3 regions of the Streptomyces sp. NPDC098781 genome follow, and region 3 is predicted to be linked to each of the others. Evidence: riboswitches for the same ligand, from Rfam matches in the RefSeq annotation. Region 3 holds a riboswitch; each other region holds the start of a gene.
What was found. Region 3 has a riboswitch for cyclic di-AMP ahead of ACIQWG_RS38985 (M23 family metallopeptidase). Riboswitches for the same ligand answer to the same signal wherever they lie in the genome.
Positions count from the first base shown of each region.

Region 1 (4,271 bases), on a different contig from region 3:
GGTCTCCCCGGGCATCACATAGTGCAGCCGCTGCCGGATCTGCTGCTCGGCGTACGCGTCGTCCTGCCAGCGTGCCTTGAGGTCGCGCAGCTGCTCGACGCGCCGGGCGGCCTCCTCCTGCTGGCGCTGCATGTCGGCGATCTCGGCGCGCTGGGAGACGTACTGCCTTATCGGGTAGGCCAGTGCCACGACGAGGGAGCAGACCACCAGTGCGAGCAGCGCGGCGCGTCCGGTGAGCCTGGAGCGCCGGGCCTGCCGCTTGGTCTGGGAGCGGTAGACACGGGCCGCCGTCTGCTCGCCGAGCAACCGGATTCTCGTCGCGGTGGAGAAACGGTCCCGGTCCTTGACGGCCATCGGCTCTCCGCCTCCCCTTTCACGTGCGTACGTCCCCGCACACGGTACGGGACCGAGTACGGGGACGTACGTACGACTGGCTAAGCCTTAACCCGGTAAGGGTCAGCCCTTGAAGCGCGGGAACGCGCTGCGGCCCGCGTAGACCGCCGCGTCGTCGAGGATCTCCTCGATGCGCAGCAGCTGGTTGTACTTGGCGACGCGCTCGGAGCGGGCCGGGGCGCCGGTCTTGATCTGGCCGCAGTTGGTGGCGACGGCGAGGTCGGCGATCGTGACGTCCTCGGTCTCGCCGGAGCGGTGGGACATCATGCACTTGAAGCCGCTGCGCTGGGCGAGCTCGACGGCGTCGAGGGTCTCGGTCAGCGAGCCGATCTGGTTGACCTTGACGAGCAGCGCGTTGGCGGCGCCGTCGTCGATGCCGCGGGCGAGGCGCTCGGGGTTGGTGACGAAGAGGTCGTCGCCGACGATCTGGACCTTGTCGCCCAGCTTGTCGGTGAGGACCTTCCAGCCGGCCCAGTCGTCCTCGAACAGCGGGTCCTCGATGGAGACGAGCGGGTAGGCCGCGACGAGCTCCTCGTAGTACTCCGTCATCTCGGCGGCGGAGCGCTCCTTGCCCTCGAAGAGGTACTTGCCGTCCTTGTAGAACTCGGAGGCGGCGACGTCGAGCGCGAGGGCGATCTGCTCGCCGGGGGCGTAACCGGCTTCCTTGATGGCCTCGAGGATGAGGTCGAGGGCCTCACGGTTGGAGCCGAGGTTCGGGGCGAAGCCGCCCTCGTCGCCGAGGCCGGTGGCCAGGCCCTTGCTCTTCAGCACCTTCTTGAGGGTGTGGTAGACCTCGGTGCCCCAGCGCAGCGCCTCGGAGAAGGACTCCGCGCCGATCGGGGCGATCATGAACTCCTGGATGTCCACGTTGGAGTCGGCGTGCGAGCCGCCGTTCAGGATGTTCATCATCGGCACCGGCAGCAGGTGCGCGTTCGGGCCGCCCAGGTAGCGGAAGAGCGGCAGGTCGGACGCCTCGGAGGCGGCGTGCGCGACGGCGAGCGAGACGCCGAGGATGGCGTTGGCGCCGAGCGAGCCCTTGTTGTCGGTGGCGTCCAGGTCGAACATGGCCTGGTCGATCAGGCGCTGCTCGGTGGCGTCGTAGCCGACGAGCTCCGGGCCGATCTGCTCGATGACGGCGAGGACGGCCTTCTCGACACCCTTGCCCTGGTAGCGGTTGGGGTCACCGTCGCGGAGCTCGATGGCCTCGAAGGCACCGGTCGAGGCGCCGGACGGGACGGCGGCACGACCCGTGCTGCCGTCGTCGAGGCCGACCTCGACCTCGACCGTGGGGTTGCCTCGGGAGTCCAGGATTTCCCGGGCTACGACGACGTCGATGGACGGCACGAGCATCTCCTTCTTCGGATGTGACGCGGGTACGCAGACCGTGTGGGGTACTGCGAGACGAGCCTAACCGGCTCCGGGCATCAGACCAGCGGTCGACCGCCCCGTGGACAGAACCGAGAGTAAATTGTTTCCGAACGGAACAAAAACCTTCCCCAGACAGAGAAGAACCCCGCCCCGGTGCGTACGGGGGAAAACGCACCGAGGCGGGGAGTTCGCGGGGACGGGGGGTGGTCCTCACGACGCCCTCACTATGGGGTCCACGGATGTGAAGGCGCTGTGGTTCACCTGTCGGTCGCGTGCTGCCGCGGGCCGCCGGATGTCGCGGCCCGCCGCTGCCTCTTACTTCAGGTGCAGCTGCTGACCCGGGTAGATCAGGTTCGCGTCCTCGACGATGTCCTTGTTCAGCTGGAAGAGCTTCTCCCAGCCGCCCTTGACGTTCTTCTCCTCGGCGATCGAGCTGAGGGTGTCGCCCTTGACGACCTTGTACTCGCCGTCGCCCTTCTTGACCTTCTTGCCGGTCGGGGTGGTGACGGTCTTGGTGCTCTTCTTGGCGGCCGGGCGGTCGGTGGAGCGGGAGGCCGACTGCTGCTCGGAGGAGCGCGGGGTGGTCTCGGTGCTCTGCGAGGAGCCGCCGGCGGAGGAGCCGGAGTACGCGGCGCTGGACAGGCCGGTGCCGCAGTTCGGCCAGGCGCCCTTGCCCTGGGCCGCGAGGACCTTCTCGGCTATCTCGATCTGCTGGGACTTGGTGGCCTGGTCGGCGGTGGAGGCGTACTGGGTGCCGCCGTACGCGGCCCAGGTGGAGGCGGAGAACTGAAGACCGCCGTAGTAGCCGTTGCCGGTGTTGATCGACCAGTTGCCGCCGGACTCGCACTGGGCGACGGTGTCCCACTCGGAGGCGGTGGCGGCCGAGGCGTTGCCGGCCGCCATCAGCGGGGCGGCGACGGCGGCGGCACCGGTGACGCCGACGACGGCGATGGCGCGGGCGGCCTTGGACGGACGACGGTGCTTGCCCTTGCTGGAAAACAGCATGGAGAGATCCCCTCACCGACGCCTGCGAGGTGAGCTGTCGGGTTCGGGCCGGTTGAGTTGCCCGGCCGCGCACGTTCGCCTCTCGGCTCCCGCTGCGCGGCTTCACCCCGAGCCGGCTCCGGCCGTGCGGCCTCGAAAGGCCTCAACTGCCGGACCCGGCGCAAACCTTGGGTCCCCCGCTCCTGCCTACGGCGCTTGACGCGACGACTGTTCCCGTACGGCCGCCGGCAGGATTCGGCGTGACGGCGTAGGGGCTCGCTCTGGTGGCGAGCGATCACGACCGTAGACACTCGATTCGCGGAATTACAAAGACGATCAGGGCTTCTGAGATCTATCTCTCACTACTGTTAAAACGGACATTACACACCGAATCGGGGCGCGAACTGCCGCTGTTTTTCGCCCTGTTCGACCGTTATTCGACGGGGACGTCCAGCGTCTGACCGGCGAAGATGTCGTTCGCGTCGGCGCCGATGGCCTGCTTGTTCGCCTCATACAGCGCGCGCCACCCGCCGTCGAGGTCAAGGGAGTCGGCGATGGACGCGAGCGTGTCGCCCTGGCGGACGCTGTACGAGGCATGCCGGCCGGAGGACTTGGTGGCGCTGTCGGCGGTGTCGCTCTCGTCGGCGCTGGGGCCCCGATGACGCCCGGAACCGGCGCTCACGTCGTCGATCGACCCGGTGTCGACAAGACTCCAGGAGCCCGAGTCCTGGTCCGAGTTGCCCCGATTGCCCGCCTTTGGGGTCTCTATGGGGGAGCTGTCCGGCGACTGTGCGACCTTCGAGTCGGGCGAGTCCGACTTCGCGGAGCTGCCGGTCCCGGCGGACGAAGAGGGGGAGGACGAGGAGCTGTCGGGCGATTCGGACGAACCGTCGGGGGAGCCGCTGGGCGAGTTCGAGGAACCCCCGGAAGAGGCCGACGTACTCGGCGAGCTGGACTCATCGGACGAATCCGATGAACCGGACGAGTTGGATGAGCCGGACGATCCGGACGACGTCGAGGAATCGAGCAGCCCGGAGGATCCGGACACCGCGGAGGGAGAGTCCTCGCCCACGCCGGTGTCGAGGTCGACCGCGCCGGACTTCGGGGTGAGCCCGTTGAGTACCGCGCAGGTGCCCCAGGGGCTGGTCCCCCGGTCCGCCAGGACGTCCTGCGCCACCGCGATCTGCTGCGAGCGGCTGGCCAGGTCGGGGCTGTTGGCGTAGTCGAGACCGCCGTACTTCTCCCAGTCGTCCTGGGTCAGCTGGAGCCCGCCGTAGCGCCCGTTGCCGGTGTCGGCGCTCCAGGAGCCACCGCTCTCGCAGTCGGCCACCTTGTCCCACACATTGCCGTCGGCCGCGCTCGCGCCCGTGGCACCGAGGAGCGGGATGGCGATGGCGGAGCCGGTCACTCCGGCGGCGACGAGAAGAGCCGGAGCCTGACGAGGGCGACGGTGACGACCGTTCCCGGAGAGCATGCGGGTGCCTTTCACGAGACAGCAGTGACTGTGGCGCGTGAAACTGGGCGCC
Region 1 covers NZ_JBIWAK010000012.1:100,974-105,244, forward strand. The annotation lists gene ACIQWG_RS37230 (septum formation initiator family protein) at 1-354, opposite strand, end outside; gene eno (phosphopyruvate hydratase) at 457-1,743, opposite strand; gene ACIQWG_RS37240 (transglycosylase family protein) at 2,077-2,766, opposite strand; cyclic di-AMP (ydaO/yuaA leader) riboswitch at 2,771-2,970, opposite strand; gene ACIQWG_RS37245 (transglycosylase family protein) at 3,179-4,219, opposite strand.
Region 1: linked by a shared signal. The riboswitch ahead of ACIQWG_RS37240 (transglycosylase family protein) and the one ahead of ACIQWG_RS38985 (M23 family metallopeptidase) in region 3 are both predicted to bind cyclic di-AMP.

Region 2 (4,271 bases), on a different contig from region 3:
CCGACCACGAAGCCGACCTCGGCCTCGATGTCGAGCCGGACCGAGGGGCCGAAGACCGGCGCGGCGTCGGTGGGCGCCTTGCGCTGGCCCGAGGGCCGTACGACGTCCGTGCCGGACACGACCACCGTGCCGGAGCGGCCGTGGTAACCGATCGGCAGGTGCTTCCAGTTGGGGGTCAGTGAGTCCTCGGCGTCGGGGCGGAAGATCCGGCCGACGTTCCGGGCGTGGTTCTCGGAGGCGTAGAAGTCGACGTAGTCGGCGACCTCGAAGGGGAGGTGCAAGGTCACCGAGGACAGGGGGTGCAGGAGATCACGGAGGGCCTCCTGGTGCGCGGGCACCGTCACCCAGGCCGTCAGCGCGCGACGGACATCGGACCAGGTGGTGCGGCCCGCGGCGAGCAGCGGGTTCAGGGAGTCCTGGGCGAGCAGCGGGGCGTACGGCGAGCCGAGGGCGTGGGCCGCCTTGCCCGCGTCGAGGACGTGGTCGCCGAGCCGGACGCCGACCCGTCGCGCGGAGTCCGAGCCGGGAAGGGAGAAGACGCCGTACGGAAGGTTGTGCGTGCCGAAGGGGTCGCCCTCGGGGAGATCGAAGGGGGGCATGGGGTGCTGCCTCACTCTCATACGCTCCGTCTGCCAAGTGGGTCGGGCCACACGTTACGGGTGAGGCACCGGTCTTGGGCAGTGCGAAAGTCGCGTCGTCGGAGCCGGTGAAACAGCAGGTCGCCGCGTCGGGCGGGCGCTCGGGGCGCGCTCCGGCGCCAAGTGGGGGTGAAATCACAAGGGGCGGAGGGCAGTTGCGGACGGGTAGGCAGAAGGGTAACCGGATTAGGTGTCAACACATGTGAACAAAGCAGCCGTCCGGTTCAGGTCGAGTCGATGGGGCTTCCTGTCCGTATTCTCTGATCATGGCCCCACCCATCGCATATTCACTCATCGCCACTGACCTGGACGGGACGCTGCTCCGCGGCGACGACACGCTCTCCGACCGGACCCTCGACGCGCTCGCGCGGGTGGCGGCGGCCGGTGCCCAGCACCTCGTCGTGACGGGACGGCCGGCGCCCAGAGTGCGGCCGTTGCTCGACGACCTGGGCAGCAGGGGGCTCGCGGTGTGCGGACAGGGCGCGCAGTTGTACGACGCCGGCGCGGACTGTCTGCTGTGGTCCGTCACCTTGGACCGGGAACTGGCGGAAACCGCGCTCGGCAAGATCGAGGCCGAGGTGGGGCAGGTGTACGCGGCCGTCGACCAGGACGGCGTGGAAGGGCTCACGCTCATCGAGCCCGGCTACCTGATGCCGCACCCCACCCTGCCGGCGGTGCGCGTCAGACGCCGCGACGACCTGTGGTGCGAGCCGATCAGCAAGGTGCTGCTGCGCCATCCCAGCCTGTCGGACGACGAGTTGGCGGCGACGGCGCGTTCGGTGGTCGGTTCGCTCGCGACGGTCACCATGTCGGGGCCCGGCACCGTCGAACTCCAGCCATGCGGTGTCACCAAGGCGACCGGTCTCGCGCTCGCCGCCGAGCATCTGGGACTCGGTCCGCGGGACACCGTCGCCTTCGGTGACATGCCCAACGACATCCCGATGTTCGACTGGGCCGCCCGCGGGGTGGCGATGGCCAACGCGCATCCCGAACTCAAGGCGGTCGCCGACGAGATCACCCTCTCGAACGAGGACGACGGCATCGCCGTCGTCCTTGAGAGGCTGTTCGCGGGAGATATGGCGCATATCGTCCAGTAAGGGGCGATATGCGCCAGTGGCCCGGCTGCTACTCCTAGTAGGGCCCGTTCACGTTGTCGATCGAGCCGTAGCGCGCGGCCGCGTAGTTGCACGCGGCCGTGATGTTCGCGACCGGGTCGAAGGGGTCGTACACGGTGCCCGGCACGTGGTAGGTCGCGAAGGTGGGGTCGATGACCTGGAGGAGGCCCTTGGACGGGGTGCCGGCCGCGGCGTTGGAGTCCCAGTTGTTCATGGCCTGCGGGTTGCCGGACGACTCGCGCATGATGTTGCGGTGAATGCCCTCGTAAGAACCCGGAATTCCGTTTTGAGCCATGATGTCCAGCGCGTTGCGGATCCAGCCGTCGAGGTTGTTCGGGTAGGTCTTCACCGAGGACTGGGTCGCCTGGGCGACGGAGGACTTCTTGGCGGGCGCGGACGCCTTGTCGGCCGTCTTGGCCGGCGTGCTCGCCTTCTTCGCCGCCCGGACCGTGAGGTCGAGGCCCGGGTGGATCAGGCGGGGGTCGTCGCCGATGGCCTTGCGGTTGTCCTTGTAGAGCTGCTTCCAGCCGCCCTGCGCGTCGTAGCGGTCCGCGATGCCGTAGAGCGTGTCGCCCTTCTTGGTGGTGTACGCGACCGAGTCGACCTTCACCGCGGCGCTGGGGGCCTTGGCGGGCTCGGCGGCGCTCGCGGTGGTCCCGCTCAGGAGCGGGAGAGCGAGGGCCGCGGTGCCGGTTCCGGCGATGACGACACGTCGGGTGAGCGGGTTGGTGCGGGGGCGGCGATGCTTGCCTCGGGGCATGGCGCTGTTCCTCTCCGGCGCCTGCGAGGTGAGCTGTCGGGTTCGGGCTGGAGATGCCCGGCCGTGCCGCCGTAGGGCGGCACGACTTCACCCCTAGCCGGTCCGATGAGCCATCAAGGCGTACGGTCCGGCGGCTTACCTGGGTCCCCCGCTCCTGCCGCGCGTGTGTGAGTTACGTCGGGGATGACTCGGGCGGCGGCAGGATTAGGCGTCCGCCCGACGAGCGGGAACGTATGCGAGAGCACATGCCCGGAACAAGTGCTGTGGTCACCTGACGTGCGGGTTGACCATGGTCTGGGGGGAATGGGGTGCTTGATCCTTTGCGGTTGCCAAGCCTCAACTCGCGTTCGGGGCAAGGAGGGAAGGGGGTGCTCCGGACCAGGTCCCCGGCCGGGCTCGCGTGACCCAATTCACTGGCAGGCGCAAGTACCGCAAAACGGGCAATGACTCCAACTCGCCTTTAACCGGCGGCCCGTGGAGTCCGAATTTCCCATATGCGACGGAAAAGCACCTCTTCGCCCTCCGTGCGGATCACCTCGTCGGAGGTCACGAAGTGCTGCCCGTCGCGGCTGATCTCGGAGCGCGTGCCCACCCTCGTCTCCCAGGCGAGCTCCGGCCGGTGCGGCCGGACGGACCACTCCGAGCGGGCGCGGGCCGGCAGTGGGTCCGCCTCGTCGATCGTGTACGTCTCCAGCGGGTCCTCGGCGCACTCCATACCGTCCGGGTACGCGCGCGTGGCGCCGTGGCGCGGGTCGACCTCCAGCCGCCCACGGCGAGGACGGCGGCGTCGATCGCGCCGGGTCCTCGCAGACACTGCCGTGGCGCCAGTGGTCGTCGCAGGTCGGGTGTTCCAGGCAGGTGTGGATGAACGGGTCGAGGGAACCCAGCCGTTCGAGCCACGTGTCCCGCCAGGACTCGCCGATGTGCTGCGGGTCCGGCGGCCGGGGGGCGAAGGCGAGCATCGTCGACGCCCAGGCGTGGATGTCGACCGCGAGGACGGAACCTCCCATGTAGTGCGCGTCGTTGTCATAGCGATCGTCCGTGGAACAGACGTGACGATCGCCTTGAGCGGCTCGGCGCGAGGGCCGCGATCTGGAGGGAGTTGAAGCCGCCGCAGGAGATGCCGAACATACCGACCTTGCCGTCGCACCAGGGCTGCGCCGCGGGCCAGTTGACGACCTCGACCCCGTCGGCCGGCTCCGTCGCCGAGTACTCGTCCGTCGGCAGGCCCTCGCAATAACGACAGGGCGCCATGCGCGCGCGTACAGGCTCGTCCCGTCCGAAAGCGGGATGCGCACGTCGGGATGAGTCGTCTCGTAGGGGAAGGACGTACGGATGTGCATGAGCGGGATCCCCGTCCGGTCGGTGGACCGGCGGTCAGCGCACCGGGTACGTCCTGCGGCGCAGCCGACGCGCCGCGGCCATCACGGCGAGCCCCGCGGCCACCCGGGCGAGCGACAGGAACCGCAGGGGCATGGTCCGGCCGGTGAAGGCAGCTGGCGCGATCACCGAGACCAGGGTCGGCAGGTCGACGAAGTGGTCCGTGGTGAGCCGCCCGGCGACTGCCGGCAGGGCTGCGAGGGCGGCCGTGACGACGAGGCCGGTGGCGATCAGGCGGATCGCCCGGCGCATGGTGTCGGGGGCCAGGGCGAAATCGGCGGAGTGCTTGCGTCCGGTCAGGTGGCGGCGGCCGGTGAGGTGTTGGACCGGGCCGAACGTCATGCCGATGGCCGCCGCCTAGAAGCCCCAGACGTTGGG
Region 2 covers NZ_JBIWAK010000006.1:424,702-428,972, reverse strand. The annotation lists gene fahA (fumarylacetoacetase) at 1-599, opposite strand, end outside; gene ACIQWG_RS26390 (HAD family hydrolase) at 905-1,735, shown strand; gene ACIQWG_RS26385 (transglycosylase SLT domain-containing protein) at 1,770-2,513, opposite strand; cyclic di-AMP (ydaO/yuaA leader) riboswitch at 2,519-2,703, opposite strand; gene ACIQWG_RS26380 (hypothetical protein) at 2,974-3,228, opposite strand; partial or broken gene ACIQWG_RS26375 (CocE/NonD family hydrolase) at 3,273-3,856, opposite strand; partial or broken gene ACIQWG_RS26370 (MFS transporter) at 4,002-4,271, opposite strand, start outside.
Region 2: linked by a shared signal. The riboswitch ahead of ACIQWG_RS26385 (transglycosylase SLT domain-containing protein) and the one ahead of ACIQWG_RS38985 (M23 family metallopeptidase) in region 3 are both predicted to bind cyclic di-AMP.

Region 3 (4,271 bases):
GGGTGGCCCGGCAGTACGCGCGCCGCCAAGGGGGCCGGAAGGCGGCGCGAGCGGTGGCGCAGTACGAGGCCTACGCCACGTCGCTGGCGTTCCTACGGCACCGGGGCCGCCGCGGCCGGGCCGGCGCGGACTACGTCGTGCGAGAACAGGAGCTGCTGCACGAACTGTGGGCGCGGCGGGAGTTCGCCCGGCCGGCGCTGGAGCACGCGGCCGCCGCGCAGGCCTGGACGGCATACGGCCACCCGCAACCGGGGCCGGCCGTTCACCAGCAGCTGTACGGATCGACGTACCCACAGCCGTACGGACCGACCTACCCGCAGCCATACGGGCACCCGCACGGTCAGCCGTACGGGCAGCTGAACGGACCGGGCCCCGCACCGGGCTACGGCTCGGTGGCGCCGTACCCCCTCTACAACCCGTATCGGTCCTAGCGGTCGAGAGGTCCTAGCGGTCGAGAAAGAGGCGGCGCCTCACGCCGACGCCTCCGTGAGCCGCTCCACCTCGTCGTCCGTCAGCCTCAGCTCCGCCATCCCCAGCAGCGCCGGCAGCTGTTCCACCGTGCGGGCCGAAGCCAGGGGCGTCGCGACCGTCGGCTGTTGCGCGAGCCAGGCCAGGGCCACCGTCGCCATCGGCACGTCGTGGGAACGGGCCACCTCGTCCAGGGCGGCCAGCACCCGTCGGCCCCGCTCGGACTCTGCGTGCTTGCCGGCACCCCGCGCGCGGGCGCTGTCCACGGCCGTCCCCGGTCGGTACTTGCCGGTGAGGAAACCGGCCGCGAGGGAGTAGTACGGGATCGCCGCCAGCCCTTCCCGCTCGGCCAGGTCGCGCAGGGGGCCCTCGTAGGTGTCGCGGGAGACCAGGTTGTAGTGCGGCTGGAGGGCGGCATAGCGGGCGAGGCCCTCGCGGTTGGAGAAGGCGAGGGAGGCCGCGAGGCGTTCGGCGGAGATGTTGGACGCGGCGATGTGCCGTACCTTGCCGGCCTTCACCAGCTCGTCCAGCGCGCCGATGATCTCCTCGACGGGCACTTCCGGTTTGTCGTAGTGCGTGTAGTAGAGGTCGATGCGGTCGGTGCCCAGGCGCCGCAGGGAGGCGTCGGCGGCCGCCTTGATGTTGGCCGCGGTCAGGCCCTGGAAGTCGGGGTGCTGGCTGACCTTGGTGGCGATCACGACGTCGTCCCGGTTGCCGCGTGCCGTCAGCCAGTGGCCGATGACCGTCTCGGACTCGCCGCCCGAGTTGCCCTCGGCCCACGCCGAGTAGACGTCGGCCGTGTCGATGAAGTTGCCGCCCGCCTCCGTGTATGCGTCGAGGACGGCGAAGGACCGGGTCTCGTCGGCGGTCCAGCCGAAGACGTTGCCGCCGAGGCAGAGCGGGTGGACCTCCAGGTCGGAGGAGCCGAGCTGACGAAGAGCACTCATGCTCTACGTCAACCGTCGTACCGGAACGGCTCATTCCACACCGGGGACCAAGGCTGCGTAATGAAGACGCTCGCGACGAACACCGTCGCACGCACCGAGAACCGGCAGCCCTGACGTCGGGGGGACGCCGTCAGGACCGCCGGGGATCACATGTGGTCGCCCGTCACGGGCCTCAGGGCGTGAGGCCCTTGCCCTGAAGCCAGGCCAGCGGGTCGATGCCGTTCGCGCTGCCGTCGGGGTGCACCTCGAGGTGCAGGTGGGCGCCGGTCACATTGCCGGTGGCGCCGACGCGGCCGATGACGTCGCCCGTGTTGACCTTCTGGCCCACGCTGACGCTGATCGAGGACTGGTGCGCGAACCAGAGCTCGGTGCCGTCGTCGAGGGTGATCTCCGTCTTGTAGCCGTACGAGCCGTCCCAGCCGGCGAAGGTGACGGTGCCGGAGTGGATCGCCTTGATCAGCGTCCCGGTGGGGGCGGCGAAGTCGAGGCCGGTGTGGTAGCCGGAGGACCAGTAGGCGCCGGCCTGACCGAAGGTCGAGGTGATGGTGTACGAGGAGGTCGGCAGCGTGTACTGCTTGGCCAGCTCGGCGAGACGCTCGGCCTCGGCCTTCTTGCGGGCCTCCTCCTCGGCGGCGGCCTTCGCGGCGGCGGCCTTGGCCTTGGCTTCTTTCTCCGCCTTGGCGGCCGCGTCCCTGGCCTCCTTCTCCGCGGCGGCGACGGCGGCCGCGGCGGCCTTGCTGTCGATCTGAGTCTGCTGGAGTTCGGCCTGCGCGATGATCCGGCTGCGCAGCACCTCGCCGGCGTCGGAGGTGCCCTGCGTGGTCTCCTCGGTGGCCTCGCCCATGGTGCTGAACGCGGTGGCCGTGTCCTCGGCGGGCTCGGAGGAGTCGTCCGAGATCAGGGGCAGGTCCGGCATCGTGATGGCGACCGGCGGCTTGCCGCTGTTGGCGCTGGCCATGCCGCCCGCGCCGACGGCGGCTATGACGCCTACGCCGAGAACCGTGGAGCTGCGGGCGAGTCCCCCGCCACGCTGCTTGGAGACGCGGTGCCTGCCACGAACGGGACGAATGGAATCCGCGGTGGGGTTCCACTCCTCGAACGGGCCCTCGTCGGTGCGGTAGCGGTCGTAGCCGAAGGTGTCGCTGCGTTCGCTCGGCACGAACGGGGCTTGCGGAGCAGGCCGGTTTGACGCCACGTGGGCGTACTCCTTTCCTTCCTTCTCGCCTACCGGGTTAGCTGACGGGTTCGGAGCAGGAAGGTCTCCTACGCGCGTATACCAACCGTGCTTCCACGGTGGAATCCGTGCGATTCACCCCAAGGTGGTGGTTCCCCGGTTCCCTTACGGGATTCGGCGCGTGCGCACGGAGCCGACTCTTGTGACGGCTGGGACGACCGCGCTGCGTTATCGAACGTTAATAGACCCGGGGCGCGTATTCCAAGCTGTTCCACTTGATCATTAACGATTTTCGCCCGGACTTAGGGGTCATGAGCGGCCTAAATCGGGCGAGTTGACCAAGACTCTGGAGTCACACAGGTATTGACGGTATGTCAGTTGTTATGCGGAGGGCGGTCGCGCGATCACCGCTGGTGACAACGGTCAAGGTGATCGGTCAGAAGGCTTCACGGTCGTCGTACGGCCATGAGTGCCAGGTCGTCCGCCATCCCTCCGCCGGAGTGCCGGCGTACGTCCGCCGCGAGCACCCCGAGCAGTTCGGCCGGCTCGCGCAGGGCGTTCACGCGGCCCGCGAGGCCCACCTCGGGGTCGTAGAACCGCCCGCCGGCGTCCCGCGCCTCGGTCAGACCGTCGGTGTACAGCAGCAGGGTGGCCCCGTCCGGGAAGCCGGCGTCGTCGGCCCGGTCGGGCCAGGCGCCGAGCTCGCGCATGCCGAGCGGCAGGGCGGGTTCGGTGGCCGGCAGGGGGTGGACGGTGCCGTCGGCGTGCAGCAGCAGCGGCGGCGGGTGCCCGCGGTTGACCAGCCGCACGATTTCGTTGCCGTGCGGCAGCTCGGCGAGCATGGCGGTGGTGAACCACTCCTGCGACTCGGGTCCGTCGCGCCGTGCGCGCTCCCGGGCCAGCGCCCGCTCCAGCCGCTGCGCGACCGCCTCCAGCGTGGCCTCCTGTTCGGCGGCCTCCCGGAAGGCCCCGATCACCACGGCGACGGCCCCGACCGCCCCCATTCCCTTGCCCCGCACGTCCCCCACCACCAGCCGGACGCCGTAGGGGGTGTCCTGCACGGCGTACAGATCCCCGCCGATGGCCGCGCCCTCCTGCGCCGCCTCGTACCGGGCCGCGATCCGGAACCCGCCGATCCGCTCGGCCGGCTCCGGCAGTACGGCGCGTTGGGCGGCCTCGGCGATCTCGCGGGCGGAGGCGAGGCGTTCGTCGCTGCGGCGGACGAGGAGGTTGATGAGGACCGCGAGCACGGAGACGACCACGATGGTCGCCAGCTCGGTGACCACCTCCGCTTGGGACAGCTCCCCGCGCGGCGCGCGCATCACGAGCACCACGAGGAGGGCCAGGGCTCCGGTGAGCACGGTGCCGCGCTGTGAGTAGAGGGGGGCGGCGACCAGTGGCGCGGCCGTGAGGAAGGGGGCGCCGGTGAAGTCCGTCGGTGTGACGTGGTCGTACACGGCTCCGGCCGCGATCAGCAGGGCGGGGAGCAGCCGGACGAACCGGCGTGCGTATGACATCCGCCGCTGCTCCACCTCACCAGGGTTGCCGAAGCGGGGGCGGCGGGCGAGCGCTGGAAGCCGACCGGGGAAAACACTCAGGGCCGGAACTGATCAGTTCCGGCCCTGAGCCTTCAGTAGCGGGGACAGGATTTGAACCTGCGACCTCTGGGTTATGAGCCCAGC
Region 3 covers NZ_JBIWAK010000015.1:21,038-25,308, forward strand. The annotation lists gene ACIQWG_RS38975 (PrsW family intramembrane metalloprotease) at 1-431, shown strand, start outside; gene ACIQWG_RS38980 (aldo/keto reductase) at 471-1,415, opposite strand; gene ACIQWG_RS38985 (M23 family metallopeptidase) at 1,588-2,610, opposite strand; cyclic di-AMP (ydaO/yuaA leader) riboswitch at 2,622-2,779, opposite strand; gene ACIQWG_RS38990 (PP2C family protein-serine/threonine phosphatase) at 3,036-4,106, opposite strand; tRNA gene ACIQWG_RS38995 (tRNA-Met) at 4,224-4,271, opposite strand, start outside.